Regions from separate parts of the Corynebacterium pseudogenitalium genome, predicted to be linked through region 2. Evidence: predicted binding sites of a transcription regulator. Region 2 holds the regulator's gene; the other holds the start of a gene.
What was found. Region 2 encodes LexA, which represses DNA repair genes until DNA is damaged. Its sites were predicted from a motif close to CGAACANNTGTTCG; they were not measured.

Region 1: a site for LexA is predicted at 4,125-4,138, ahead of KBP54_RS07490 (SAV_6107 family HEPN domain-containing protein). Genes of this name have one in related genera too.

The regions. Positions count from the first base shown of each region.
Region 1 covers NZ_CP072934.1:1,546,968-1,562,121, reverse strand. The annotation lists partial or broken gene KBP54_RS07515 (protein kinase domain-containing protein) at 1-488, opposite strand, end outside; gene KBP54_RS07510 (Rv2175c family DNA-binding protein) at 537-899, shown strand; gene KBP54_RS07505 (alpha-(1->6)-mannopyranosyltransferase A) at 868-2,340, opposite strand; gene KBP54_RS07500 (polyprenyl synthetase family protein) at 2,343-3,455, opposite strand; gene KBP54_RS07495 (GNAT family N-acetyltransferase) at 3,512-4,084, opposite strand; gene KBP54_RS07490 (SAV_6107 family HEPN domain-containing protein) at 4,214-4,648, shown strand; gene KBP54_RS07485 (DUF3040 domain-containing protein) at 4,745-5,140, shown strand; gene mraZ (division/cell wall cluster transcriptional repressor MraZ) at 5,540-5,974, shown strand; gene rsmH (16S rRNA (cytosine(1402)-N(4))-methyltransferase RsmH) at 6,177-7,175, shown strand; gene ftsL (cell division protein FtsL) at 7,190-7,897, shown strand; gene KBP54_RS07465 (peptidoglycan D,D-transpeptidase FtsI family protein) at 8,012-9,949, shown strand; gene KBP54_RS07460 (UDP-N-acetylmuramoyl-L-alanyl-D-glutamate--2,6-diaminopimelate ligase) at 9,971-11,488, shown strand; gene KBP54_RS07455 (UDP-N-acetylmuramoyl-tripeptide--D-alanyl-D-alanine ligase) at 11,498-13,036, shown strand; gene mraY (phospho-N-acetylmuramoyl-pentapeptide-transferase) at 13,046-14,155, shown strand; gene murD (UDP-N-acetylmuramoyl-L-alanine--D-glutamate ligase) at 14,152-15,154, shown strand, end outside.
Region 2 covers NZ_CP072934.1:1,378,313-1,393,466, forward strand. The annotation lists gene hrpA (ATP-dependent RNA helicase HrpA) at 1-403, shown strand, start outside; gene nrdR (transcriptional regulator NrdR) at 417-878, opposite strand; gene KBP54_RS06655 (hypothetical protein) at 928-1,320, opposite strand; gene lexA (transcriptional repressor LexA) at 1,525-2,208, shown strand; gene KBP54_RS06665 (DeoR/GlpR family DNA-binding transcription regulator) at 2,345-3,130, shown strand; gene KBP54_RS06670 (1-phosphofructokinase family hexose kinase) at 3,290-4,258, shown strand; gene KBP54_RS06675 (PTS fructose transporter subunit IIABC) at 4,281-6,335, shown strand; gene KBP54_RS06680 (HPr family phosphocarrier protein) at 6,403-6,672, shown strand; gene KBP54_RS06685 (uracil-xanthine permease family protein) at 6,731-8,023, opposite strand; gene nagB (glucosamine-6-phosphate deaminase) at 8,086-8,847, shown strand; gene hflX (GTPase HflX) at 8,867-10,384, opposite strand; gene KBP54_RS06700 (hypothetical protein) at 10,512-11,276, shown strand; gene KBP54_RS06705 (hypothetical protein) at 11,293-11,808, shown strand; gene miaA (tRNA (adenosine(37)-N6)-dimethylallyltransferase MiaA) at 11,809-12,723, opposite strand; gene KBP54_RS06715 (hypothetical protein) at 12,720-13,322, opposite strand; gene KBP54_RS06720 (DUF349 domain-containing protein) at 13,478-14,857, shown strand; gene KBP54_RS06725 (GNAT family N-acetyltransferase) at 14,869-15,154, shown strand, end outside.

The DNA.
Region 1 (15,154 bases), 170 kb from region 2:
CGCACAAGGCCGAAGTCCGCAAGCTTGACACTGTGATCGCTGTTAATCAGGATATTGTCCGGTTTGATATCGCGGTGCACCATTCCTTTTTGGTGCGCGACCGCGAGGCCAGTGAGCACAGCCCGCATTACCTCGGCGGCGGCGTGCGGCGGCATGGGACCGCGCTCGGCGAGCAGCTCACGCAGTGTTCCACCGGTGATGAGCTCCATGATTAAAAATACTTGGTTCGTGGGTTCGCCTTGGGCAGCGAAGTCGTACACGTTGACCAGGTTGGGGTGGGAAAGCTGGGCCATCGCCCGAGCTTCTCGACGAAACCTCTCACGAAACACGCTGTCATGCACATAGGACTCGTGCATCACCTTGGCGGCAACTTCACGGCCTAAACGCGTATCGACGCAGCGGTATACCGTCGCCATGCCACCGCGTGCGATGGGGCGATCGATGATGTACCGGTTGTCCAGCGTGTCTCCAACTGCGAGCTGTGCCATGCGCTCCAGTATGGCCCAAACGTGCTCTCGACGCGTAAACTGTCGGTCGTGAGTGCTCAACAGACTATTGATTCTTTGCTCGAACACGATGAACTGCTGACCTTTCCCGAAGTTGCGGAAACACTCGGCGTTCCAGTCACAAAAATCCACGACTATGTTCACGCCGACAAGCTCCTCGTTTACCGCAAGGACGGCGTGAATTACATTCCTGCGCTCCTGCTGGCGGACGGCGAAATGTCAAAGTTCATCAGCGGTGCAATCACCGTGCTTGCGGACGGCGGCTTTTCCCCCGAAGAGTCGCTCCAGTACCTATTCACCCCCGATGAATCACTGAGCGGCCGTCCAATCGACGCGCTGCACGGCCATGGTGCCCGCGAAGTTATTCGCCGAGCACAGGCGATGGCGTTTTAGCCTGCTTAAACGGCCACACCGCAAGCACTGCAGCAAAGGCCACGAACGGTGCCGCGACGAGGAACCAGGCATCGTAAAAGCGGTGGTTACCGCCGCCTGTAAACGCCAGCACGATGATCACGCTCGCACCCACGGCGACCTGTTGCACCCACCGCGGTGCCCGGAAAGTTCCCACGAGTGCCAAAATCGACGCGTAGTACCAGGGGAGCGTGACCGCATTCGTGATGAACGCGGCGACGTACGCGGCGGTCGTGCCCTGGACAGCGCGCACGTCGTTCGCTGCACCCGGTTTCGGGCGGAACCACCACCACACAACGGCTAACGCCACCAACATCAGGATGGAAGCGGCCGCGCGCACGACAACGAGCAGGCTGTTGTAGTAGAAGTGGTCGTCGAAAAGCTGGAACCCGGGAGTGAGTATCTCGGTGACCAGCGTGGGCCCTGCCAACGGGTTGATCACCTTCGAGTTGCCGGAGATCTCGGCCAGCCAGCCCCACGACGCGCCAGACGCCGCGGTGACAACATAAAGCACCCCGCCTGTCAGCGCGATAGACCAAGCCGTGGCAAGGATGAACACGCCGCACTTCTTAAGCACAGATGCTGATGCACCCGCGAAATGGGCAACCATCAGCCACACGATGAAAGGCATCGCCACGGCAGCCGTGGCCTTGAGCGAGACCGCAACAGCCACCACAGCGATGGCGCCACTAAAAGTGGCGAAGGTTGCTGGGCGGCGTAGTGCCCACACGATGCCGACGCTGACGAGCCCCACCATCACGGCCTCGTTGTGCATGCCGCCAACCATATGCAGCAGCATCAAGGGGTTCGTCGCTCCAATCCAGAGCGCAAATGCACTGTCGCCGCCGAGCTGCTGCGCAATTTTCGGGACCGTGATGATAATCAGCGCGAAACCCGCCAGCGCTAGGAGCCGATATGCAACGATGCCGGCGCCTACACTATCGCCAGTTACCAGTGTGATCAGCTTGCCTAACCCCAGGTGCAGCGGACCGTACGGGGTGGTGGTGTTGCGCCAGTCGTGCGAGACTTCCCACAGCAGCGGGCCGGGGTTGACGGCCGCACCTTCTGAGTATGGGTCGAAGCCGTCGCGAAGCATGGCGCCTTGCATCAGATAGGAGTACACGTCGCGCGAGAGCATCGGTGCGCTCAGAGCGAGTGGTGCGGTCCACAGCCAGGTGGTGCGCCGTACCGTATCGAAGGTGGGACGCGTACGCCACAGCCACAGCCAGGCAAGCAACAACAAAACGATGCCGACGCTCATCGTGATGTCCATGAGCGCACGCCCGTGCCCGTACGTCAGATTGTCGACACCCAACATACGCATCACGCCGCCACGGTTGCGGGTGGCGCCGGCCCCAAAGGAGCCAAGGGCCACCAAGATACTTGCCAGCAGCCCTAGTCGTGTCGGCGAAAGAGACTTCATTGCTACATACGCCTAGCCGTGGCTTTGATAGCTAAGTCACGCATGAACTGCGCAACTGCATCATCAATCCCTGCGTCCGAAAGGTGCTGCAGGCCTGATTCAGTGAGGCGGTCGATGCGCGCCTCTACTGCCTCGACGGCGCCACTTTCTTGAATAAGCTCTGCGAGTTCGGAAAGCTCCTCGGGCGATGCTGCGACGCCAATCCCGTCGCGAAGGCGTTGCGCTGCGGCAGGATCGGACGCGTCCAAGTTTGCCAGCGCAGTGGCGAACAAGACGGTGCGCTTGCCCTCACGGATATCGTCGCCAGCAGGCTTGCCGGTCACCTCAGGTTCGCCGAAGACCCCAAGGATGTCGTCGCGGAGCTGGTACGCAATGCCAATATCACGTCCGTAACCACGGAACGCGGCGATCGTTGCATCCGGTGCGCCGGCAATCGCGGCGCCAAGGTGGAGCGGCCGTTCAATCGTGTACGCAGCGGTCTTGTACCGATTCACCTTGTCTGCGAGCTCAACAGATTCGCTGCCCTTAGCCTCTAACATGATGTCCAGCAGCTGGCCGCCGATCACCTCAGTGCGCATCCCCACCCACGGCTTCGCCGCGCGGTCGAGGGCATCATTCGTGAGCCCCGAGTATCGCCACATGTCTTCTGCCCACACCAGCGCAAGATCGCCAATCAAAATGGCCGAGTGCTCGCCGAACGAAGCGGCGTCACCACGGTAGCCTTCGTTGCGGTGCGTAGCCTCAACCGCGCGGTGCACTGTTGGGTTGCCGCGCCGGGTGTCGGAGGCGTCGATAATGTCGTCGTGGATGAGCGCACATGCCTGAATGAACTCGAGCGAGCTCACTGCGCGCAGCACTGCGTCGGGGTTCTCCTGGCTGTGGTCAAGCCCTCCTGCGCCGATGAAGCCAGCCCAACCGTAGAGTGGCCGTATCCGCTTGCCTCCACCGAGGACAAACTTGCGCAGGTAAGAGACTGCGTCCTCCACCGGGGCACCAATTTCCGCGACTACCGATTCCTGGCCGTCGAAGAACACGCGAAGTTGCTCCTCAACAAGCGCGGGGATGGCCTCGAGCGTTGGCCCTTGTGAGGATACTTCAGACACGTTGTGCTCCATTCCAGAATCTGTCGTAGACGTATGCACCTAGAGACTACCGAGTTACCACGACAAACCTACAACATTGGTGAGGCGCTGAGTGGCAGCGATCGCCCAAGAATCGCAAATGGCCGCGGATCAGCGGGGTAGAGGTAGTTACGTGCGACGTCGGAGAACCCAAATTTGCGGTAGAGCTTGAACGCACCGTTGTCCTCGTGCTCGACCTCAGGGGTAGACAGTAGAGCAAATTTTGCCGGCGCAAGGCGCAGGAGCTCCCGGAGCAACCTCGCGCCGATACCTCTCCCTTGATAGCTAGGGAGCACATGGATTTCAGCGACCTCAAAGTAGCTTTGGAGTAACTCCTTTTCGCTTTTCGACGGCCCCCCTTGCATGGCAAGCGCCCGCCTGAGCTGCTGATCCCACCATCGTTCACGCTGTCCCAACATTCCGTATGCAATGCCGATGATCGTGTCGTCAGCAACTGCCGCGATTGCAGTGAAGCCTGGGGAGAGAGCCTCTTGGCGCCAGGAGGAGATGCGTTGTGCCCGAACATTGACCGGGTAGTCCATGGCTGCTATATAGAGGTCGACGAGTGCAGGCGTTGCAAGAAGGTACTCGGCCGATGTGAGTCGGCGGATTTCGGTCTTCATGCCTTTATCGAACCATGAGTCCGGGAAGTTTCGCCATATTCGAACAAATGAGCGAAGTTCTGGGGGGTTTGTCGGACCCATTTTCTATATTCATCTCAAATGTGAAAGGGAAATGAAGGAGAAATCAACATGAACAGCGTTATCTCTGCGACAACGAACGAAGTTTACGGTGCTCGCGTCCGTCAATCGAAGCGTGACCAGTTTCTTGAAACCGCCGATGGTTGCCTCACGTATGCCTATGAGCGATTTGAGGAGGGGGCGTACGACGAGGCTATGGAATATGCCTACCGTGCAGCGCTGCGGACTGCGGGTGCGGTGTGTTCCGATAGTCCGGTAATTCAGAAGCGAAAGCGGCTGCCAAGTAGCGCGTGGAAGAAGCTTGCACTCACGGGGAAGGGTGGTGAACGGTGGGCGAATGTGTTTGAGTCGTTCTCGCGGGAACGCGGCCGCGTTGCCTCGGGGATTGAGCATATGCCGCCAGCTGACAGGGTTGCGCAGTTGCTTGAGCAGGCGGAACAGTTCTACCTCGAGGCACTTCCTGCCGGAAATGGTGTTGCGGCTTAGCCTGGGCAATCTTGCCCTCGTCTCCCGGGGAACAAAGGCGCTAGGATGGCCGTTGTATGGATAGCAACGTCCGCTTTGGAGCTTGGGAGTAGAGCAGTGTCACTTTCTGAACAGGAGCAGCAAGCACTCCGCGCAATTGAGCAGTCACTCATGGCAGATGACCCTTCATTTGTGCAAAGCGTCGGCCGAAACGCCGACTATGCGGCTCCTTCGTCCACAGGCCGGATTACGATGCGCAGCGTTGCGTTAATGGTGCTTGGAGTGGTGTTGTTGCTCGGCGGTGTTGCGCTTGCCTCGCTTTCCATTTGGACAGTAATCATTAGCGTTATCGGGTTCGGCGTCATGATGGCTGGTGGAATCATGGCGTTGCGCACCCCAGCGCATGGCCCATCTGTATCGCAGTTGCGGAATGTTTCCCGGAACCAGCCGAAGTCTCCTCGAGTGAGCTCGATGGAGCAGAACTTTAAACGCCGGTTCGAGGATCGGCCTTAATCCTAAAAAGGACCACGCCCCCTTTACTGGGGGCGTTTTTATTGCCTGGGCGAAACGCCCCACTTTCACCCACAGTCTCCACTTTTGCCCACACATGTATGCGGAGATGGACTTTTGTGGGTATTTCTTTGCGTATCTAGTCGACTAGTGGGGTGATTGTGGCTATTGTGAAGCGCGAAAGGGGGAGGGAGCCCCACCGTTTTCTTACTTGTTGACCTGCGGTTATGTTGAAGTCGGTAATCTTTTTTGTGTGTGGTGTGGCATTTGTGGGGCACAGTGGGTTAAAGTGGGGCGTAGCGGAAGGCGCGGTGGTGTGCTGACTACACACCTTTGTCGCACGAAGCAGAGAAAACTACATACATCACGTGTCTGACGGCGTAGAGGAAGGTGGGTCGCCCGATGTTTCTGGGAACCTACACTCCCAAGCTTGATGACAAAGGACGCTTGACGCTGCCTGCGAAGTTCCGAGAGGACCTCGCGGACGGGCTGATGGTGACCAAGGGGCAAGATCACTCTTTGGCGGTCTACCCCCGTGCGGAGTTCGCAGCGCGAGCCAAAAAGGCTGCTGCAGCATCCCGTACGAACCCGAAGGCTCGAGCGTTCATTCGTAATCTGGCTGCCAGTGCGGATGAGCAAACGCTTGACGGTTCTGGTCGTATCACGTTGTCGGCGTCGCACCGGGAATACGCAAACCTTTCCAAGGAGTGCGTGGTTATCGGTTCTGTAGATTTTCTCGAGATCTGGGATGCACAATCCTGGGCTCAATATCAAGAAGAGACTGAAGCCGCCTTCTCGGCGGCGGATGACGACGACATACTCTCCGGTCTGCTGTAAGGCTGACTACCTGACAGTGGACATCGACTACTGACGGAGAGCGTGTACGGACTCTATCCCGGGCGTGAAGCGTTCTGGTGTACTTCCCCGACATCAGAGCAGCCGCCCGGGGTAGGGCTCTATACGCTCCCCAAACATGGGTGTAGGTAATTTTCAGAACAACGCAGTGAAGGGAGTGTGCCCGACAATGGTAGAAGCCGCGATGGACTTTGATCCGGTGGCAAACCGTGGCCACGTTCCCGTGATGCGTAACCGGATGGCGGAATTGCTCGCACCAGCAGTTGAGCAATTCGGCGATCGCGCAGTGATTGTCGACGGCACCCTCGGGGCAGGCGGCCACACTGAGTACTTTCTTTCTACATTTCCAAACGCGTACGTTATTGGAATCGACCGAGACCCAAACGCGTTAGCTGCGGCAACGCAGCGACTGGCTCCATTCGGCGACCGTTTTGTTCCGGTGCAAGCCCGTTTTGACGCAATTGGCGAAGTTGCGGCTTCTGACGAGCGGGTGCCTTTCGGCATCGTCCGCGAAAATGGAGTTGCCGGGGCGCTGTTTGACCTTGGCGTTTCTTCGATGCAGCTCGATCAGGAAGAACGCGGTTTCGCGTACAAGATTGATGCCCCGCTAGATATGCGGATGGATACGACGCAATCGCTCACTGCAGCTGACGTGCTGAATACCTACTCGCACGGTGACTTGGCACGCATTTTGAAGACGTACGGAGACGAGCGTTTTGCGGGAAAGATTGCTCGGGCGATTGTTCAGCAGCGTGAACAGGAGCCATTCACAACGAGTGCGCGTCTGGTGGAGCTGCTGTACGACACGATTCCGGCAGCCACACGTAGGTCGGGCGGGCACCCGGCAAAGCGAACGTTTCAGGCGCTGCGAGTCGAAGTGAACCGCGAGCTCGAAGCGGTCGAGCAAGTTCTCCCCGTCATTACTGACCTCCTAGGAGTTGGTGGCCGTGCGGTCTTCATGAGCTATCAATCGCTGGAAGACAAAATCGTCAAGGCGGCGTTTCGGGAACTCACGGAGTCGAAAACCCCACCGGGGCTCCCGATGGACTTACCCGGTACGCAGCCGCTGTTTCGATCTATCACAAATGGGTCGGAGAAGGCGTCGAAAACTGAAATTGACCATAACCCTAGAGCGGCGTCCGTACGGGTACGTGGTGTCGAGAAACTAGCACAAGGCAACTAAGGAACTGATCAATCATGGCAGCACGAGAGCACAGCGGATCGAACATGACGCTGACGCGCGGTGATCAGGCGCGCCCGCAGACGCGGCGCTCCGGTCAGCAGCGTAGCGCGAACACTCGGCTGCTCAATCCTGGAATTCGGCCACACGTCCCACACCCGCGTACTCACGGGCGGTTGGGGTCGAAGCAGATTGTGTCCTACCGCGGCAGGAGGATTGCGCAGCCGGCCGTCGCTAAGAAACAGTTGTCGCTGACGTTCACAGTGACGGTGGTACTGCTGGTATTCGGGGTTGTTGCTGCGATGGGGCTCAGCGCTTTGTCGACGACGCAAACGTTTACCATTCAGCGCCTTCAGGCGCAGGAGCGAGAGCTGACCAACCGTGTCGAATCGCTGACCCGCGACCTTGAGGACCGCAAATCATCCGCAGAGATTGCACAACGTGCAGGTGACGCAGGCCTGTTGGTTCCATCGGCTCCAGGAATCGTTGCGGTGCATGAAGATGGCAGTGTGCATGAGCAGCGCCCGTTCGATCCGAACGCAACTGTCGGTGTGGTGGACGTCAATGAGTCTCACGCACGATCTGGGCGCGCGTCGAGTGACCAGCAAGCAACCCGCGAAATCGGTGATTCTTTGACGCAGCTTCCTGGCAATAATGTGCTTGGCAGCACTTCTCGTTTGGACAACGTGGCGCCGTATGCGCCGAATGTCCCACCTACGCTCTAAGCTCTAAGGGCACGAATCGTTTCTTACCTGTTGAATGCAATTGAGTGAGGTGAAAATAGGGCAGTGGTCGAATCGCACCCGGACCGGAGAAAACGAACTGCTCGGCCTCGTGCCCTGCAAGCACCTCAAGCGCCTAAGACACGGCGAAGTGTGTTGCACCAGCGGTCCCAATGGGCAGTAATTCTGTTTCTTGTAGTCAGCGTATTTTTGGTCGGCAGGCTGTTTCTTGTGCAGGTGGTGTGGGGCCCACAGCTGCGCGAGCAGGCGCAGTCGCAGCGCGCCAGGATTTACACTGACCCCGCGCGGCGCGGTGAGATCGTGGACCGCGAAGGTAACCACCTTGCGTACACGATGCAGGCGCGGTCGTTGACTGTGTCGCCGGTGACGCTTCGTAAGGAACTGCGTGAGCAGGTCATGCTCAATGAAGACGTTCCGAATCTCGACGATGACGCGACGCGAGCCATGGTTGACGCGAGAGTCGAGGATATTCTGCGCACGATGGCCAACGAAATTCCCGTCATGATTGGCGAGGCAATGGGCGAAGAGGACGTCGATAGGCGACGAGACAATGACGATATGCGTAGTGTGGGCAAGGTCGACGCGCGCGATATCCTCGAGAAGCTGCACGCGGATTCGAACTACGAAGTGCTTGTCCGGAACGTGGACCCTGATGTGGCGTCGAACATTGCTGCTGAGTTCCACGGCGTGGCCTCGGACCACCAGGACATCCGGCAGTACCCGAACGGGGCGATTGCTGAAAACATCCTCGGCAAGGTGTCGATGGACGGGCAGGGACAGTTTGGGCTTGAAGCATCGAGTGATGCGGTGCTCACCGGGATCAACGGGCGCAAGACAGAGGACGTGTCGAACGACGGGCAGTCCATCCCCGGTACGCTGCGCGACGTTGTACCCGCGGTGGATGGCGCGAAGATCACCTTGACGATCGACCTGGACCTGCAGTCGTTTGTGCAGCAGACTCTGGAGAATGCGAAACGGAACTCGTTGGCAAAGGACGCCGAGGCAGTAGTGCTCGATGCCCGCAGTGGTGAAGTGCTAGCAATGGCGAATACCTCCACTATTGACCCGAACGGGGACATCGAGCGCCAGCTGCGCGAAGGGAAGGACTTCAGCAATAACGCGATCTCGCACCCGTTTGAGCCGGGTTCCGTGGCGAAGATTATCGCAGCGACTGCGGCAATTGAGGAGAAGGTGACTACTCCGGAAGAAGTACACCAAGTGCCGGGCTCTATCGACATGGCTGGTATTACTGTGCGCGACGCGTGGGAGCATGGCGTGATGCCGTACACCACAGCGGGCATCTTCGGGAAGTCCTCGAATGTGGGCACCTTGCAGATTGCGCAGAAGCTGGGCGAGGAGCGCTATTGGGATTACCTGCAGCGCTTCGGAATCGGAAACACAACCGGCATTGAGCTGCCCAACGAGTCCGCCGGTCTGTTGCCAGTGCTAGAGCAGTGGTCCGGAGGAACGTTTGCGAACCTACCAATTGGGCAGGGAATGAGCTGGACAGCGCTTCAGATGGCCAGCGTCTACCAAACGCTTGCCAACGGTGGCGAGCGGATTACGCCTCGCATTATCCGCAGCATTGAAAGTGCAGAGGGCACACCGCTGGAACAGCCCGAACCTGAGCGGCATCGTGTGGTGTCGGAGGCGACGGCACGCACAGTCGTGGACATGTTCCGGTCCACGTTCCAAAACGACCCGGCAGGGATCAACAACGGTACCGCCCAGAACAGCCAACTTCCTGGCTATCAGCTTTCGGGCAAGACTGGTACCGCGCAAAAGGTGAATCCTGAGACTGGCGCCTACTCGCAAAACCAGTTCTGGATTACGTTTGCTGGCATCGCGCCTGCGAACGATCCGCGATTTGTCGTGGCCGTCATGCTTGATGAGCCGCAGCGAGGTACACGAGAAGGCGGAGCCGGTGGACAGTCGGCAGGTCCGGTGTTTACTGAAATCGCCAGCTGGCTGATCAATAGGGAGAACTTGCCGCCTAGCCCAGAAGCGGACCAGTACGTTTTGCAAGCCCAGTAGGGAAGTTTCACAATGAATGACATGACGCAGACAACACCGAACTCGCCTACCCTGGAGGCGCTCGCAGCGCTGTCTGGTGGGACGCTCCACAACGCCCCAGATCAGCCGCTGCACATTGAAGAGATTGCACTCGATTCGTCGAAGATTGCCCCAGGCGGACTGTTCGCAGCTTTGCCCGGCACCCGCGTGCATGGTGCAACGTTTGCAAAGCAGTGCCCAGCGGGCGCCATCTTTACTGACAATGCAGGCGCGAAGATCCTCGAGGGCCAAGGGGAAACGCGGCCGGTGCTGGTCGTCGAAGACGTTCGCGAAGTTCTCGGCGATGTGTCAGCCGAGGTGTATGGTCACCCATCCGAGCACATGACGCTGCTCGGGGTTACCGGCACGTCTGGCAAGACTACCGTGACGTACATGCTGGAGAAGGGGCTTGAGGCAGCAGGAGCGAAGGTAGGTCTGATTGGCACCACCGGCACGAAGATTCTCGGCGAGTACGTTCCAACGTCCCTGACTACCCCGGAAGCCCCGACGCTGCAGGCTCTGTTCCGCCGCATGCTGCAGGCTGGAGTGACGCACGTAGTGATGGAGGTTTCTTCCCACGCGCTCATGCTTGGCAGGGTGAGTGGCACGTCTTTCGATGTCGCTGGGTTTACAAACCTGAGCCAGGATCACCTGGACTTCCATAAAACAATGGAGGAGTACTTTGAGGCGAAGGCGCTCTTCTTTGACCCGACGTCGCGCAGTGCCGCGAAACGCGCGGTAGTTTGCGTCGATGACGAGTGGGGCGAGCGCATGGCTGACCGGGCACAGCACCCGGTTCGCGTTGGCACCCACGGCCAGGTTGGGGTCGACGTGAGCGCGAAGCAGCTGTCCGCAGACAAGACTGGCGCGCAAGAGATTTCCTTATCGACGCCCACTTCGACTCACACGTTGACGCTGCAAATGCCGGGCGCGTTCAACGTGGCTAACGCTGCCTTGGCAACCGCTATGGCGTACACCGCCGACGTTGATGTAGATGCATTCATGAAGGGCCTATCAAAAGCGCAGGTCCCTGGACGTATGGAACGCATCGACTGCGGGCAACCGTTTGTTGCAGTCGTGGACTACGCGCATAAGCCTGCGGCCATCGCAGCCGTGCTGGATACGCTCCGAAAGCAAGTGGCTGGGCGCGTCGGCATTGCTGTTGGCGCCGGCGGGGACAGGGATGCGTCGAAACGCGTCATCATGGGCCGCGAATCTGCGCAGCGTGCTGACTTTGTGGTGGTGACTGATGATAACCCGCGTACAGAGGACCCAGCATCGATCCGCGCGGAGGTGCTGCGTGGTGCATTGGAACTCGCGGATGCTCCCCACCACCCGGAGGTGCGTGAAATCGGCGACCGCGCTGCGGCGATTGACGCTCTGGTGCAGTGGGCACAGCCGGGAGATGCGGTCATTGTCGTTGGCAAGGGGCATGAAGTCGGCCAGATTGTTGGCACTACGACGCACCACTTCGATGATCGGGAAGAGATGCGTCGCGCCCTAGAAACTTTCGCGAGGTAACAGTAGATAATGATTGCATGTTCGTTGGGTGAGATCGCCGAGATCGTCGGGGGAACGCTGTCGAAGGAGGCGGACCCCGAGGCGAAAGTATCGGGTGGCGTCGAGTTTGATTCGCGGAAGGTGTCTGAGGGCGACCTTTTCCTTGCGCTGAAAGGCGCGAGGGTTGATGGACACGACTTCGTCGGCACGGCATTGGAGCAGGGCGCGGTAGCCGCCATAACCACGCGCGACGTGGGTGCTCCTGCGGTGATCGTTCCGTGCGCCGAGATTCGGCCAGATGACAACTCTGACTTGGCTGCGAGCGACCCAACGGGCAGTGCACTCGGTGTTGTCGCGGGCCTTTCGAAGCTCGCAGCGCACGTGGCTCGCCGCCTAGTTCGCGAACACGGACTCACAATTGTCGGCGTGACCGGTTCGGCGGGGAAGACCTCGACGAAAGACCTGATCGCTGCGGTGCTTCGCCACAAAGGCGAGACCGTGGCTCCTCCGGGATCCTTTAATAACGAGATTGGTCACCCGTACACGGTGCTGCGCTGCACACAGGAGACGGCGTTTTTGGTGGCGGAGATGTCCGCGAGGGGCATTGGGCACATCGCGCATCTTGCAAAGATTGCCCCGCCATCAATCGGCGTGGTGCTCAACGTTGGCTCCGCACACCTTGGGGAGTTTGGCTCACGCGAGGCGATTGCTCAGGCGAAGGGCGAGTTAGTCGAATCACTCCCTGATGCGGATCACGGTGGAATCGCCATCTTGAACGCCGATGACCCATTTGTTGCAGGTATGCGCCCCCGCACAACTGCGAAGGTGTGGATGTTTTCGGCTGAGGGCTCGCCCGAAGCAGACTTTTTTGCCACAGACATCTCATTGGACGAGGTTGCCCGAGCATCGTTTGTGATGCACACGCCAGACGGGCAACAGCACAGAGTTCGCCTGGGCGTGCACGGCGCCCACCAGGTTGGCAACGCGCTTGCTGCGGCGGCAGTCGGTTTCGGTGCGGGCATGCAGCCTGAAGCGATCGCGGCAGCGCTGAGCCAGGCACGGACCGTATCCGTGAACCGCATGGATGTGCGCACCCGCGAGGATGGCGTGACTGTCATTAACGACGCGTACAACGCAAACCCTGAATCAATGCGTGCCGGTATCGCAGCGCTTGCGTCGACGGCTGCCGCACACCCGGGGGCGCGCTCGATAGCGGTGCTCGGTGAGATGGGCGAGCTCGGCGAGGAGTCCGCGTCAGCCCACGCTGAGCTCGCCGGAGAACTGGTAAAGCACAACATCACGGACCTCGTAGCAGTGGGGCAAAGTGACGCGATGGAATCGCTGGCGCAAGCGGCACAGCAGCAGGGCATCGCCACACAGTCTGTTGCCGATAGTGCCGAGGCAAGCAACGCTGTTGAAGCTACGATTGCCACTGCCACACCCCCGCCAGCAGTGGTGCTGGTCAAAGCGTCGAACGCCCAAAAGTTGTGGGTGGTGGCTGAACAACTCATGCGCACCCGTACGCTTGACAGTCAAAGTAAGTCAACCAATGAGAATGAAGCAAGGTAGCAGTCTCACATGATTCAAGTAATTGTCGCAGGAGTTATTAGCTTCCTCGTTTCCATTTTTGTCACACCTTTGTTGATTCGGTATTTCCACCGCCGCGAGATCGGCCAGGAAATTCGGGAGGACGGGCCGCAGTCGCACGCGCGGAAGCGCGGCACCCCAACGATGGGTGGCATCGCTATTTTGCTCGCGATCACGCTGGGCTACTTGGCTAGCTCGATTGTCGCGCTGGCCACTAACCACGCGGCGTTTACCGCGAGCGGCGTCATCGTGCTGGGCTTGACATTGGCGCTTGGCCTGGTCGGGCTTGCCGACGACGGTATTAAACTCTTCATGAAGCGCAATCTCGGTTTGAATAAGACTGCGAAGCTTGTGTCCCAGTTTGCAATTGCCATTGTTTTCGGCCTGCTGATCACGCGATTCCCTGACGAGAACGGCTTGACGCCAGGCTCGACCCTGCTCAGTTTTGTACGCGATATCGAAACGATTGACATCGCGGTCGGCGGCGGAATCCTTGGCGCAATTCTGTTCCTGATCTTTATCTACATTCTGCTGGCTGCTTGGTCGAACGCGGTGAACCTCACCGACGGGCTCGACGGGTTGGCCGCTGGTACGACTGCTCTGGTGATGGCCGCGTACACCATGATCACGTTCTGGCAGTTCCGGAACTCTTGCGAGGCAGCGCTGGCAGCGGGCTGCTACAACGTCCGTGACCCGCTTGACTTGGCGGTGCTTGCGGCTGCAGGCTTCGGTGCCTGCGTTGGATTCCTGTGGTGGAACGCGTCCCCGGCCAAGATTTTCATGGGTGATACGGGTTCGCTGGCGCTCGGTGGCCTCGTAGCGGGCCTGTCAGTGGCATCCAAGACCGAGCTTCTGATGATCATCATTGGCGCACTCTTCGTGCTCGAGGCAGCCTCGGTGGTCATCCAGGTGGCATCGTTTAAGTCCACCGGCAAGCGCGTGTTCCGGATGGCGCCGTTCCACCACCACTTTGAGCAAGGAGGCTGGGCGGAGACAACCGTGGTTGTGCGTTTCTGGCTCATCGCTGCGATGGCGGTCGCGCTCGGCACCGCAATTTTCTACGGTGAGTGGCTCACACAGAACGGAGTGACGCTGTCATGACCGATACGAGTATGATCCCCGCAGAGATTTCCCGCGGCGTGCTGCTGGCTGGTGCGGGCGTTTCGGGCCGAGGGGTGCTCGGCATGCTCCAGCAGGTCGGCGTTCCATGCATCGTCGCGGACGACAGCGAGGAAAACCGCGAGTTCGCTGAGCGCACGTGGGGAGTGCGGGCCGTCGATACGCAGCTGGCACACGAGTACTTCGGTGAGGTCGGGGTAGTAGTGACGTCTCCAGGGTGGAGGCCCGACACGCCGCTGCTTGTCGACGCCGCCTCGGCCCAACTCGATGTCATCGGTGATGTCGAGCTGTGCTACCGGTTGGATCGCGCGGGCGTGTTCGGGCCACCGCGCGAGTGGCTCGTTGTGACAGGCACGAACGGTAAAACCACCACCACTGGCATGCTCGCAGCCATGATGCAGGAGGCATCTGCCCGCACTGGTAAGCGTGCGCTGGCGTGCGGAAACATCGGTACCGCCGTGGCTGACGCGGTGGTGGCTCCCCAGCGTGTCGACGTGCTCGTGGCCGAGCTGTCCAGTTTCCAGTTGCATTGGTCGAGCCAGCTCGTTCCCAACGCGGCAGTTCTACTCAACCTTGCGGACGACCACATTGACTGGCACGGCTCATTCGAGGCGTACGCGGCTGCGAAGGCGAAGGTGCTCAAAGCTTCCAACGCCGTGGTCGGCATCGATGACGAGCACGTGCAAGCGATCGTGGCACAGAATGACCGCAAGCAATTCTTCGGTTTTACGCTCGGCCAGCCCGAAGAGGGCCAGGTCGGTGTTATCGACGGCAAGCTCGTTGCGCACCGCGACGGCTCGGTCCTTGAACTGGCAGATACGAATGGCATTGAACCCGCGGGTGCTGCAGGCGTGCTGGACGCAGGCGCCGCCGCTGCCGTGGCGTTGCTGTGTGGTGCGACACCCTCTGAGATTCGTGAAGCACTCGCAGGCTTCCACGTTGCGGGGCATCGCGGAGCCGTGGTCCACGAGGCGAATGGCG
Region 2 (15,154 bases):
ATACTCAGATTTGATGCAAGAGCTCAAGAATTGGTCTGGTCCTGCGATTGACGATATTCGGGAGCAACTAGCATTCATGCTGCCCGCGAACGCTATCACGGTTCATGGCATGCAACACCTACAGCACCTCCCCCGTTACATAGAGGCAATCCAGATACGGCTTGAGCATCTAGAAGCGGAACCGGAACGTGACGAAGAGCGGCAGGCTGAAGTAGCAAATGCTAAGGCTTACCTAGAGCGACGATTGGAACAGCTCCCTGCCCAACGCAGGAAGACACGCGCATACAAGGACGTGATGTGGCGAATTCAGGAGCTGCGAGTGAGTTTGTTTGCACAACACCTTGGCACCCAAAAGCCTGTGAGCGTGCGTCGTATTGAAAAAATGGTCGATAAACTTCGCTAGTGAGCCTCGGACTTTATTCCAGTCCCTCTCGCTCGCGTCGTTTCATCAAGCGGATTTCCGACTGAAAATCTTCGGCGCTTTCAAAAGACTTGTACACCGAGGCAAATCGCAGGTACGCAACTTCGTCCAGTGTGCGAAGCGGTTCCAATACCGCCAGTCCAATGTCATTTGCCGCAACTTGAGAACTTCCTTGGGCCCGAACCGTCTCCTCTACTTGCTGCGCTAGCCGCTTCAATGCGTCGTCGCTAACGTTCCTGCCTTGACAAGCACGCCGAACACCAACGATCAACTTTTCCTTGTCGAACGGTTCAGTTACTCCATTGCGCTTCACAACGGTCAGCACGGCCTTCTCGATCGTTGTGAATCGGCCCCCGCACGATGTGCACTCTCGCCGCCGCCGGATAGCAGAGCCCCCGTCTACAACACGAGAATCTGTAACTCGCGATTGTTCGTGATGACAAAACGGACAGTACATCTACACCCCACTTTCTCGGAGAACAGTTATCACCCCCTACATTAGCGGGTTAACGTTGCGCTGCAGAAGCGACTTCATAGCTATGAGCAACGTTCGAATCGTCCCGCGACACCGAGTCCCACTCGCTATTACCGAAATCGCCCGAGATAAGTACAGCGACGAACATAGTTACCCCAAGAAGGGCTCCCATTAGAACGTTTGCTCGCTGCTCTTGAGGCTCGGCGGAAGAATAAACGGTTGGCTCGGGAGCATCTGCAGCCGCCCAGCGGCAACGAAAGTTCTGGTTGATAACCTGCTCGTGGCGTGACGGCTCACCCCCTCGATCACCCCGCATGGGTACAAAATCCCACACTTCAGCTGGCATTGAAGACCGTGGTGCAAGTGGAGCTCCCGCCATATCAGCACGAGTAGAAATTATTTTCGCCTGGTCAATGATGCTCATAAAATGCCCCTTACTTCATTTCGCGAATTCGAAGGTTTCTCATCTCACGCGAAACATTTTTAGCGTATTTGTTCGATTTAACTTCTATGTTCGATTTATACCATCTCATATCAGATCCCCACAACCCCCCCAACTATCGAACATATTTGCCCTCTTTGATATATTCTGTACAGAAGACACTATCGAGACTCAATGTGAGGACCCATGGCACGCAAGAACACAACCAGTGAAAAGTTCGATATGAGCGTACTTTCAGACAGACAAAAGCGAATCCTTCAAGTCATTCGCGACGCCGTCGTATTACGTGGCTATCCACCAAGCATTCGAGAGATCGGCGACGCCGCAGGACTCCAATCAACTTCTTCTGTCGCCTACCAGCTGAAGGAGCTCGAAAAGAAAGGGTTCCTTCGCCGTGACCCAAACAAGCCACGAGCCGTAGACCTCCGCCACCTGCCAGAATCTATGGGAGGTTCGGTTACACCGAAAGACGATGCGGACATTGATGGAACTTCTCCAGCACGGATGATCCCTGTCCTCGGCCAAATCGCCGCTGGAACTCCGATCCTGGCAGAGGAAAACATTGAACACTACTACCCCCTGCCGGAAGAACTACTCGATAGCGGCGACCTCTTCATGCTTCAGGTGGTTGGAGAATCAATGCGCGATGCAGGCATTCTCAATGGTGACTGGGTAGTCATCCGCTCACAACATGTTGCCGAAGAGGGCGAGTTCGTAGCAGCGCTAATTGACGGGGAGGCAACTGTCAAGGAGTTTCATAAGGACTCTTCCGGAGTATGGCTCATTCCTCATAACGATGCCTTTTCTCCGATACAAGGCAACGACGCCGAGATTATGGGCAAAGTGGTCTCTGTTTTCCGGACCCTGTAGCCATTTTTCGCCATTTCGCCCCCAACCGGGGGCTATCAAACACATGTAAAAGCATTCGGGCGCACGGTTTTGCAACAATAGGGGCAACCTAATTTTTGAACCCTGCTGATTCGTGGTTGCCCCACGGAGGAGTTGTATGTACGCCGAAGAGAGAAGAAGGCAGATCGCGTCACTTACCGCAGTCGAAGGACGCGTGAATGTTACGGAGCTGGCCGAACGGTTTGATGTAACAGCCGAGACCATCAGGCGGGACTTGGCAATTCTCCATAATGAAGGAATTGTCCACCGCGTTCACGGCGGAGCCGTCGCTAGCCAATCATTTCTCACCACAGAGTTTTCTCTTGATGCCCGGTTCCGGTCGGCACCGACCGCCAAATCGGCGATCGCGCGCGCTGCGACACAGTTTCTCCCAGAGGATCCTGGCGCTGGCATCTTTCTCGACGCCGGCACCACCATCAATGGACTGGCCGATCTTATTGCCGCAGCAGGAAAAACACAACATTGGTCTATAGTTACGAACTCCCTCCCGATCGCGCTAGACCTATCATCCTGCGGGCTTACAGACGTTCAGCTCCTCGGGGGGACAGTCCGTGCAATCACCCAAGCTGTTGTAGGCGATACGGCATTACGCACTCTCGCGCTTATGCGTGCAGATGTTGCTTTTATTGGCACGAATGCCTTGACTATTGACCACGGCCTCTCTACCGCCGACGCCCAAGAGGCTGCGGTCAAATCTTCAATGGTCACCAATGCACGCAAGGTAGTTGTGCTCTGCGACTCCACGAAGCTCGGCAATGATTATCTAGTTAGCTTTGCGCCGCTAGACGCAATTGACGTCGTTGTTACCGACACAGACGCACCAGAGAGCTTTGTCAGCGAATTGCGGGAGCGTGGAATCAAGGTCGTCCTTGCCGAAGAGTGAAACAAAAGGAATCAAATGCCCGATTGTGCCCGTTCTATTGCATTAACGGACATAATCGGGCATTATGGCTTTAGTAGCGCTTTTCGATACTGCAGCTGCACAACAGACTTTCGGTAGGCGCTACCCCACAGAGCACCAATTACTCTAAGGATGCGCCACATGATTCTGACGTTCACTCCGAATCCAAGTACAGATGCAACGCTTTCTGTAGCAACGTTGCGTCGCGGCGAAGTCGCCCGTGCCATTACCGCTACGCGAGAAGCTGGCGGAAAAGGCGTCAACGTGGCCCACGCCGTAGCGAAGGCTGGAAGAGCGGCACTCGCTGTAGTTCCCTGCGGGGAAAGCGACCCTTTCAAGTTCGCTGCTAACCGACTCGGTTTTCCTTTTGTTTTCATCCCGGTTGAGGGCAATATCCGTACCAATACTGCGATTACTGAATCCGACGGTACGACTACCAAAATCAATGAGCCTGGCCCTCAATACACCATTGATGTCCAGCAGGGGTTCCTCGACGCGCTTGATTCGCATAGCAGCGAATGTAAGGCCGTCGTCATGGCAGGGTCGCTGCCAAGTGGAGCCCCGGCGGATCTCTACGCAACGTTGACCCGAGAAATCCGATTGAGGCTCGCCGAAGACGTACTGGTGGCCGTCGACACATCAGACGAACCCCTGGTAAAGCTGGGAGATCAGCTTGAATCTGCAGCCCCCGATATCCTGAAACCCAACGCTTTTGAATTAGCGCAATTGGTGGGAGCCGATGGGCATGTACTAGAGACTAGCGCTTCAGCCGGAGACTACTCCGAGGTTGTTCAGGCAGCGAAACGCTTGATTCAGCGAGGGGCTAAAGAAATTCTCGTCACCCTCGGTGGCGCAGGTGCTTGCCTGGTCACCGCAGACTCTGCCTGGGCAGCAACGCCCCCACCGACTGTTGTGAAATCTACCGTTGGAGCAGGCGACAGCTCACTTGCTGGATATGTTATGGCTCGCACTCAACGCCTGCCGTTGGACCAGTGCCTCCAAACCGCGGTCGCCTATGGCTCTGCTGCAGCAGGCCTACCAGGTACCGGGATTCCAAGCCCTGACGACATCAACTTGGAACAAACCCAAGTCGTAGAAATCGATTCATAATTTAAGAGAACAGGAGTCCACCATGAGTGACAACATCATCACTCCACAACTCGTTAGTCTCGATGTGGACTACGGGTCGACGCCAAGAGAGGTCATCGAACACCTCGCGCAGCAAGCCCAGGACGCAGGCCGAGCAAGCGACAGCTTGAAGCTAGCCGACGCAGCTTACGCCCGTGAGCAGAAAGCTGGCACCGGTGTGAATGGCCGTGTTGCAATCCCCCACTGCCGCACCGAAGCAGTCGAAACCCCAACGTTGGTTTTTGCCAGGTTACAGCGGCCCGTTGACTTCTCGGGGCCAGATGGAGACGCAGAGCTTGTATTTTTGATCGCTGCTCCTGAAGGCGGCGGTAAGGCGCATTTGAAGATCCTTTCCAAGCTCGCACGTGCCTTGGTACGCGGCGACTTCGTAACTCAGCTCCGCGAGGCAAAGGATGAGCAAACGGTCGTCAACGCGGTGCTGGACGTCGTCAACGCTGCTCCTAAGAAGAAAACTGCCGCAGCACCTACTCCCGCTGCGACGGGCAAGACCGATGGCGTGAAAAAGTTTAGGATTGCAGCTGTTACATCGTGCGCGACCGGCATTGCCCACACATACATGGCAGCCGACGCTCTGACACAAGCTGCGCAGGCTCGCGATGATGTCGAGTTTCAGGTGGAGCCGCAAGGTTCTTCCGGCGGCGATCCTCTGGATCAGGCCTACATCGACAGTGCTGACGCCGTAATCTTCGCCCATGATGTTGCTGTGCGTAACAAAGCACGTTTTGCAGGCAAGCCGGTCGTTGATAGTCCAGTAAAGCGTGGCATCAACGAGCCAAACAAGATGATCGACGAGGCCATTGCCGCTGCAAACGATCCGAATGCACCAAGAGTCACCACGGCGGGATCGGAGCAGCGAGAAGACTCCGCTTCCTCTGGTGAAAGCTGGCCAAAGAAGATCCAGCAAGCTGTAATGACCGGTGTGTCGTACATGGTGCCTTTCGTTGCAGCAGGCGGCCTGCTCCTCGCGCTTGGTTTCCTCTTCGGCGGATACGACATGGCGAATGGCTGGCAGTCCCTCGTCACGAACTTCTCCCCGACCCACCTGCCTGGACATACAATCGATGTCGACGGTGAAATGATGACGTTCCGCCGTTCCGGCTGGCTTCTGTATCTCGGTGCTGTCATGTTCGCGACAGGCCAGATGGGCATGGGCTTCGTTGTTGCGGCGCTCTCCGGCTACATCGGGTATGGCCTTGCAGGACGTCCAGGTATCGCGCCAGGATTTATCGGCGGTGCTATCTCCGTCATGGTTGGCGCAGGTTTTATCGGCGGCCTTGTCACAGGTCTGCTGGCTGGTTTGATCGCATACTGGATCCAGACATGGAAGGTTCCGCGCTGGCTCGGGTCCCTGATGCCAGTGGTCATCATCCCGCTGCTGACTTCCCTTGCTATCGGCCTCATCATGTTCTTACTGTTGGGGCGTCCGCTTGAGTCTCTCATGCTGGGACTGCAGGGCTGGCTTGAGTCGATGAGCGGATCCTCTGCGGTCCTGCTCGGCGTCATCATCGGGCTCATGATGTGCTTTGACCTAGGTGGCCCAGTCAACAAGGCGGCGTACCTCTTCGGAACCGCTGGTCTGTCTGCGGGAACGGAGGCAAGCTTCCAAATTATGGCGGCTGTAATGATTGCTGGCATGGTTCCCCCGATCGCACTGTCAATCGCGACGTTCCTCCGCAAAGGATTGTTTACCCCGGCGGAGCAAGAGAACGGCAAATCCGCATGGCTCCTCGGACTGTCGTTTGTCAGCGAGGGCGCAATCCCGTTTGCTGCAGCTGACCCGTTCCGCGTTATCCCTTCGATGATGCTCGGTGGCGCCACTGCTGGCGCGGTCAGCATGGCACTCAATGTTGGTGTGCAGGCTCCACACGGTGGTCTCTTCGTGCTCTTTGCCTACGAGCCTTGGTGGGGACTGTTCGTCGCGCTCATTGCAGGCGTGGCGGTCGCAACTGTAGCGGTCATCGTCGCTAAGCAGTTCTGGCCAAACGAGGAGATCCAGAAGGTCGCTGCCCAAGCAGAACCTGCAGCGGTGGCGAACTAAGGACACAGGCCCCTAAACTGAATACAGAAACTCGATAGATACTTTCAAAGCAGAAAGGATGAAGCACATGGCTTCAAAGACAGTTAAAGTCGGATCCACCGTTGGACTGCACGCACGTCCAGCAACCATTATTTCTGACGCCGCCGGTGAATACGATGACGAGGTCATCCTGACCCTTGTCGGTGACGAGGACGAGGAAGAGACGGATGCTGCTTCCTCGTTGATGATCATGGCAATGGGCGCCGAGTTCGGTGATGAGGTCACCGTTACCTCTGACAACAGTGAGGCAGTTGAAAAGATTGCCGCATTGATCGAGAAGAACCTCGACGAAGAGTAAATCCCACAACAAAAGCCCGGGCGCTACATCTGAGCGCTCGGGCTTTTGCTTGTTCGAGCTATTTTCGAGATGCAGCGTTGAACTGCCCCTCACCCACTGTGTTGTAAATCCACTTCAACAGAGGATAGAACACGATGATGCCGACCGACCCCAGGGCAATGCCCTCAAGCGTCACCTGACCGACAGTGAACGACAGGTTGCCGATACCAACAATGAGTGCCACAGCCGCAACTGTTAGGTTCACCGGGTTCGTGAAATCTACCTTGTTATCCTGCCAAATACGTACACCAAGCATTCCAATCAGGCCGTAAAGAACCAGGCACGCTCCGCCCAGCACACCGGCTGGGATTGTGAAGATGACTGCGCCGAACTTCGGGATGAACGCCAAAACGATCGCGAAACACGATGCGACCCAATACGCAGCCGTCGAGTAAACCTTGGTAGCAGCCATCACGCCAATGTTCTCCGCATAAGTCGTTGTACCAGAGCCGCCAAAGCCACCAGCCAATGTCGTCGCGATACCGTCACCGATCAACGCCCTGCCTTGGTATGGGTCCAGGTCGCGTTGCGTCATCTCAGAAACTGCCTTGACATGACCAATATTCTCCGCGATCAGCACGACGATGACAGGAAGCGTCACCAAAATCGCTGAGAGGTGGAACTCTGGCGTATGGAACTGCGGCAAGCCGATCCAAGGACTAGCGCCAATTGTGTCCAGTGCATCATCCGATAACCCGCCAGTGAGCGCCGCAAACACCCAGCCGACGATGACGCCGATCAGAATGCTCAGACGAGACAGCATTCCCCTCGCAGCGACAGTCAGCAGAGCAATCGTGCCGAGCGTGACAAACGCGACCCCGGGCTGAGTTTCCACATTAGAAACGGCAGTCGGCGCAAGATTGAAACCGATCAACGCGACGATGGCACCAGTGACCGTGGGAGGCATGACGGCGTCGATAACTTTCTTGCCTGCAAGTTGAACAACAAAGCCAACTGCAATCAACGTCAGACCCGTGATGAGTACCCCGCCCAACTGAGAGCCGATTCCGTACTGGGACGACGCAGACAGCGGCGCGATGAAAGCGAATGACGAGCCAAGGTAGCTAGGCAGTTTATTACGGGTAATCAGCAAAAAGATGATGGTTCCCAGTCCTGAAAACAGCAGCGTTGTGTTTACAGGGAATCCCGTCAACGTTGGAACGAGAAGTGTGGCTCCGAACATTGCTACGACATGCTGCATGCCGATGCCAATTGTTCGAGGCCAAGAAAGGCGTTCATCAGGGGCGACCACCGCGCCGGGCAGAACGCGGCGCCCGTCGCCATGCAAGGTCCATCCAATAGTTTTACTCACAGGCTCATATTATGTCGCTAGATAATTGCCGAAAGCGAATTGGGCAAAGTAGCGTAATACGCATGGAGATTTTCATTCGCCGCACGGCAGACGAAATTGGCGATTTCGCTGCAAACATGATTGAACCATTCGTCAAGCAAGGTGCAACGCTTGGTCTTGCTACTGGCTCGACACCGAGTCCAACGTATCAGGCACTAATCCGAAAGCACCGCGAGGAAGGCCTCAGCTTCGCCGACTGTGACGCATTCTTGCTCGACGAATACTACGGAATCGATCAACACCACGAGCAGTCATACTGGTCCACAATCCGACGCGAGCTGACGGCATCAATCGATATCGATGACGCGGCCGTGCACTCGCTTAGCAGCTCAGCGGCCGATCCGGAGCAAGAGGCTGCGACGTATGAGTCCATGATGAAAGACGCCGGTGGTGTCGACATTCAGCTGCTCGGCATCGGCGCGAACGGCCATATCGCTTTCAACGAGCCGACCAGCTCGCTGAGTTCCCGGACCCGACTGATTGATCTACGCCCGCGGACCATTGCTGACAACGCACGCTTCTTCGAGTCAGAAGATGAAGTGCCTCGCCAGGCAATGACACAGGGCATCGGCACCATCTTGGAAGCGAAGAAGATCCTCCTCATCGCTACCGGTGCAGCGAAGGCCGAGGCTGTCCAAGCAATGATCGAAGGGCCCTTGAGCTCTTTCTGCCCTGCCTCATCGCTGCAAATGCACAACGATGTGTGCATATTACTCGACGAAGCCGCAGCATCCGGCCTCGGCGATGTGGAGTTCTACAAGGAGATCGACGCCTACTGGCGTTAATTCACCACTCCAGCAGTCTCTAGTAGACCTGCTGGACAAACTCGTCATACTGGCGCGCCAGAACTCGTGGCAAGCGGACATCGATCCTGGTGCCGTCGGTTTCATATTCTTCGGAGCGAATCGTCCCGTGTTCATGGACGAGTGAGACAACATCTCCTCGGGTGTAGGGGATCAGCATGACTACATGCTCATCGAGCGTGTTCAGGAACATCTCGATTTTTCCCTCGAGTTCAGCAATACCCTCACCCGTGAGCGCTGAGACAAACACCGCTTCCCGACCGGTCGCGTCAAACACGTGGCGTAACTCTGCCAAAACCACAGGGTCAGCGGAGTCAATCTTGTTGACGACCACAATCTCCGGAGGCAATTCGGAATCTTTATCTCGCGTGATCTCTGCCAGCACCTCGCTCACGGCAGCAATCTGCTTGAGTGGGAACTCGTCTGCTCCATCAACGACGTGTAGCAAAAGGTCTGCATTGCTCACTTCCTCCAGCGTCGACTTAAACGCCTCGACCAACTGGGTCGGCAGGTGCCGAACGAAACCAACTGTGTCCGTCAAAACGACGTTTCGCCCATCAGCCAGCGTTGCGCGTCTCGTGGATGGGTCAAGCGTTGCAAACAATGCGTCTTCCACAAGCACGCCGGCGTCCGTCATTGCGTTAATGAGTGAGGACTTCCCTGCGTTCGTGTATCCGGCAATCGCAATCTTGGGTGTCGTCGAGCTCTGCCTCTTCGCGCGCTTAATCTGACGAACAGTCTCCATGTCTGCTAATTGATGACGCAGCTTTGCCATCTCTGAGCGCAACCTTCGCCGGTCTGCCTCAATTCTGGTTTCACCAGGACCGCGCAAACCAACGCCGCCATTCGAACCCGCACGACCACCGGCCTGGCGCGAAAGGTTGCCGCCCCAACCACGGGTACGGGTGTAGAGATACTCCATCTGCGCGAGGCTAACTTGTGCTTTGCCCTCCTTGCTCTTTGCGTGTTGAGCAAAGATATCCAGAATGAGCATCGTTCGGTCGATCACTTTAGAGTTGAGGGCTTCCTCTAGCGCCACCATTTGACCAGGGGATAGCTCACCGTCGAATACGACGGTGTCCACTCCACTGGCGTCGACAATCTCGCGCAGCTCTTTCACCTTTCCGGAACCAATGTATGTCCCTGGATCCGGCTTATCTCGTTTTTGATAGAGCATGTCAATAACTTCAGCGCCTGCGGTTTCGGTCAGTGCTGCCAATTCCCGCATGTTTGCTTCCATTTCGGCAGTGGAACCTTCAGTCCATGCTCCAACAAGGATGACGCGCTCGAGCCGCAGTTTACGGTACTCGACTTCGTAGATGTCTTCCCGGTCTTCGTTGCGCAGCTCTGTCGTGGTGTTTACGCGACGAAACGAGTTTCGTTCCTCTAGGTCGAGTGCGCCCTGTGTTGGCGTCGATAGGTCTGTTCCCGAGGTTTCGGTGCGCGTCTGTGCGTTATGGCGAAACGCTTCATCCAGCAACGCCTCATGCGAATCAGGAGTGGTTGATTTCGAATTCATGCAAGCTTTCAAAAATAGTGGGTATACGTAACTTTTTTCGCTTTCTTCCTTGCTCAACGGTAGCCCACCCATTTTTCTTCCACCACATTTCTTCACCTCAGAGCGCATTCGACTAGGCTTCACATTTATGAACCAACAACCTCTGACTGAAAACAAGGATCTGGCAGCGATCGGCCTGAGCTTTCCTAAGTGGCAAGACGCGGTAGAAGCTGCAATCGCATCCGGTCGCCTCGGTGTTATCGGTGAGGTACGTGGCGGCCAAATGGTCCAATACCAGGACCACTCTGGTGCGCAGCTGAATATCTTGGCAGTTGAGCCTTTCGCCACCTTTGCCGGCTTTGAGGGCATCACACGCACAAACGCGCACATCACCCCGGCAACCGATGTGGTTGCGCTTGCTGAGGTTGTGGATCCACATGGGAATCCAATCGGATCTCTGACGCTAAACCTGGCGCAGGAGCCATTGATCGTCGATGAGCCCACAATCCAGTGGCAAGAGCTCAGCGTGACCGCCCTTGCACTCGATGTGAGCACGTACGAATCCACCTCTGCTTATCTTGAGGAGCACCCTGGTAGCACGGTTGGCACAGTCATTTCTGCAGGAGCCGAAGCGATTGCAACTGGGGCAGCCTCCTCCCCCGATGCAAAAGCCACTTTTTCCGCACGCGTGCTGGAAGCTGAATACCGCACGTCGGAGTTGACGGGTGACCGCTTCATTCATGTTTCAGTCGACGGGGCGTTTCCATTCGACGTTTGCTTACCTGATGGCGATCTCCCCCAACGCGACCAAGTCATCGCAGGCAACGCCGTCATGGTCGGTACCATCCCGGTGCCTACAGGTGGCGGATGTGGTGGTTGTGGTGGCTCCTGCGGTTGCGGTGGCGGCTGCTAGGAACTAGGCACTACTCATGGATCCAGCACGTCGTGATCTTTCCATAGCACTGTGGGGCGCCCTGATCTTCGCCGTCATGGTGCTGCTTGTGCTGCTCCTCAAGACTCCTGGCGCCATCATCGCCGGGCTGATTGGTGTCACGGCGCTTTTGACCCGCAGGCGTTTTATTCCTAACCCGGAAGTAGAGTCGCTTCGCTCATCGCTTCTGATTGCGTGCGATGACATCCGCGACATCGTTGAAGCATTTGATAACTTGCAACATGGTAGCTCGACGCAGGCGTTGGCCGACCGCACGCTTCATTTTCCCGCGCTTGCGAACACCGATCTTTCTGTACCAGAAATCAGCGAATTTCATCTCAAGTACAGTGCGGCACAGCGCTTTCTCGCGCGCGTTGACACCTACTTGCAGTCACCGGACTTGGAACGCGTCCACCTTGAAAAACTCATTCGAATTGCGGACGAGCGCGCCCTCGAGCTTGAGGACGCCTGGGTGGCTGCCCGTAACGCTGCTCGAGAAATTGGTCCGTCGTAATCAACCAAGCTGTGCTACTAGTTCCGCAACGTCATAGTTCGCCGCGTCAATCCAAGTGATTCGTTTGTCGCGCCTAAACCAGGATTTCTGACGCCGCACATAGCGCCGCGTTCGCAGTTTGGTGTCCTCGCAGGCTTCGTCGATGGTGAGGTGGCCGTCGATAACTCCAAGTCCTTGGGCGTATCCGATAGCCCTGCCAGCAGTCGAATCCTTCGCTAATCCCTGGCCCACCAACCGATGAATCTCATCGATGAGCCCCTGCTCGAACATCGCATCAGTACGCTGCGCAATCCGCGGGTTGAGCCACTCTGGGGTTGTCTCCAGCCCAATCATGCGCGTACCCCAGCGTGTAGGGGCGTTTTTGGGGGGTTGAGATGCCTGAAAAGGCTTACCAGTAAGCTCAATGACTTCGAGTGCACGCACTGTGCGCCGGGGGTCACGGTCTTCAATTATCGACGCCGCCACAGGGTCAACTGCAGCTAGCTGCGCATGAAGGCGATCTATTCCGATTTCCTTCAATAGAGACTCGTAGCGCCCGCGGACTTCGGGGTCGGTTGGCGGGAACTGCCAAGCGTCGACAAGTGACTGCATGTACAGCATGGACCCACCAACGAGAATCGGCAGCTTTCCTCGATTGGAGATCTCCTCAACGGTCTCCACCGCTCGTTGCTGATACTCTGCGACACTGGCGGTTTTCGTAACCTCCCAGATATCAAGCAGGTGGTGCGGTATTCCTTGTCGCTCCGCGAGAGGTAATTTGGCAGTGCCGATATCCATCCCGCGGTAAAGCTGCATCGAGTCAACGTTGACAATCTCACCATCGAGTTCGTGCGCAAGCGCGAGACTCAGCGAGGACTTACCTGAAGCCGTCGGGCCGACGATTGCTACTGGTTGGTGTCCGATCTCCTTGTTCACTGCTCTACCTCCCAGTAAGCAACATACCGACCAACGCCCAACGTGTCGTCTACGTCTACGAGTGTGGCCTTCGTTGGCTGCAGTGTTTGTAGCTCAAGCCAAATATCTGGTTCCAGTACTCCTGCGTCTCGCATTTCCTGCTCACGGATCAGGGAGCTTTGCTTTCCTGACAACAAAGCCTGGAGTTTGTCGTTCGTATCAGCAGCCGCAGGGATTAACGCTAGCGGGGCGCGAGTTGTCAGCCCTGCAGGTCCATCGACTACCAACACTGTGAGCACTGAAGGATCTAACGGCAACAGGTGCTCACGACTCTCACGCACCGTAGCCCCGTGAAGGCAGTATCTGGCGACAAGTTCGCCTAATACGTGCCCACCTCCTACTTCGACGTGTGGTGCTCCCCAGGCAGCAAACGAGCCAGCAAGGTGCGTTGCCCATCTCCTGTCGTGGCTGCACACAATGTCAATAGTTTTCGTCAGTTTTCCGGCTGTCTCTCTAATTGAGTTCAGCAAACGCTGCGACGGTTCGTCAGCAGGTGCGAGTTCTCGCACGAGAGCTGGCGAACCAGGCATGACAAGTAGGCAGGCACGGGCTTCATTCACCTCGCCCACCATAGTGGGGTTTTCTCGGAGTTGAAACCATGACACATGACGCATGTTCGTCTGCAACACGCTAGAGTTATGAAGACGAGAATGCCGTCGATTATGTATCTCGGCGCCGTGACGCGCGGCACAGCTATTTGTGAAAGGACTGTTTCATGACTTCCTCGACTCCAAAGCCACAGCCACCAGCTGGACGTCCGAACCCGGCTGCCATGCCGAAGCAAACGCCGAAGCCCGGACCTCGTCCAGGTGCGGCACAGTCTGTTCCTTCACAGCGGGTTGTTCCACTCGCGCATGCTCAGTCGTCATCAGCGAACACTGATCCGTCGAAGTTCGGGCGCGTCGATGATGCCGGCAATGTTTTTGTCACCCGTGACGGCGTTGAGCGTCAGATCGCATCTTGGCAGGCCGGGTCTCCCGAGGAAGGACTTCGCCACTACGGGCAGCGTTTCGACGACCTCATCGTCGAAACTGAAGTCCTGGAGGCGCGACTCACTGCACACCCAGAGGACGCACACACTCTGCATCGCAGCGTGACTGAGCTGAAAGACTCGCTGAAAGACGTCGCCGCAATTGGCGACTTCGCAGCGCTCGAGGCACGCCTAGAAGAATTACTGCGCAAAACAGAGGTTGCGGAACACGAAGCAAAGGAACTCAAGCAGACCCGACGGGCTAACGCAATTGCCAAAAAGGAAAGTCTAGCGGCCGAGGCTGAGGAGATCGCCGAGAAGTCTACGGACTGGAAGGCTGCCGGGGACAGGATTCGAGCGATCCTCGAAGAATGGAAGACGATCCGCGGTATCGATCGCACAACCGACGACGCGCTCTGGAAGCGCTACTCGCGTGCACGCGATGCCTTCAATCGCCGTCGTGGGGCTCACTTCGCTGAGCTCGATAGGAATCGCGCAACGGCTCGTCGTATCAAGGAGGATATCATCGCCCGCGCGCAGGCAATCCAGGACTCAACGGATTGGAACGCCACCGCCCGTGCCTACCGCTCTCTGATGGATGAGTGGAAAGCAGCCGGACGCGCCCCACGTGGCGTCGACGATGAGCTGTGGGCACAGTTCCGCTCTGCTCAGGATCACTTCTTCGCCGCCCGCAACGCCGTAAACGCGGAGCGCGACCGCGAATTTGAAGCAAATGCTGCAGCTAAGGACGCACTTATAGATGAGTACGATGCGCTCATCACTCCAGAGAAGGGTCTAGGTGCGGCACGTGCCAAGCTGCGTGAGCTCCAGGAGAAGTGGGACGAAATTGGATTTGTGCCTCGCAACAAGGTCCGTACGTACGAAGACAAGATTGCTCGGCTGGAACAGCGCGTAGCGGATGCAGAGGAATCACGATGGCGCAAAGCAGACCCTGAGGCACAAGCGCGGGTGAATCAGTTCCAGGAGAAAGCTGATCACTTCCTGCAGCAGGCTCAGGAAGCTGAGGCAGCCGGGAATTCCTCCAAGGCGGCGAAGCTCCGTGAACAGGCTGAGCAGTGGCAGGAGTTTGCCAACGTCGCAGCGAAGGCCGTCGACGAGCAGTAGTGCTATATCCCTTGATCGTAGGGAGTGCCGACCCGTCACACGCCGCAGTCTCCTCCTACGCATTCTCAGTCACGCTTGCTATCCAGGACATTACGGGAGAAGCGCACTCCGGAGTGAGTGCAGCCCATCTCGCGAAACGCCTGGAGGGATCCGAAGAATCGTTAGCGCTTCTCTTCGCGCTGTGTAGCAAACCAGCGCCACGGTCCCTTGGAGCGTTCGGTTACCCAGTGCTGACTGAGGATGATCTGTACGACGTCGAAGGCTGGGTGCTCATATCGCTTCCTCTACTTGAGGACG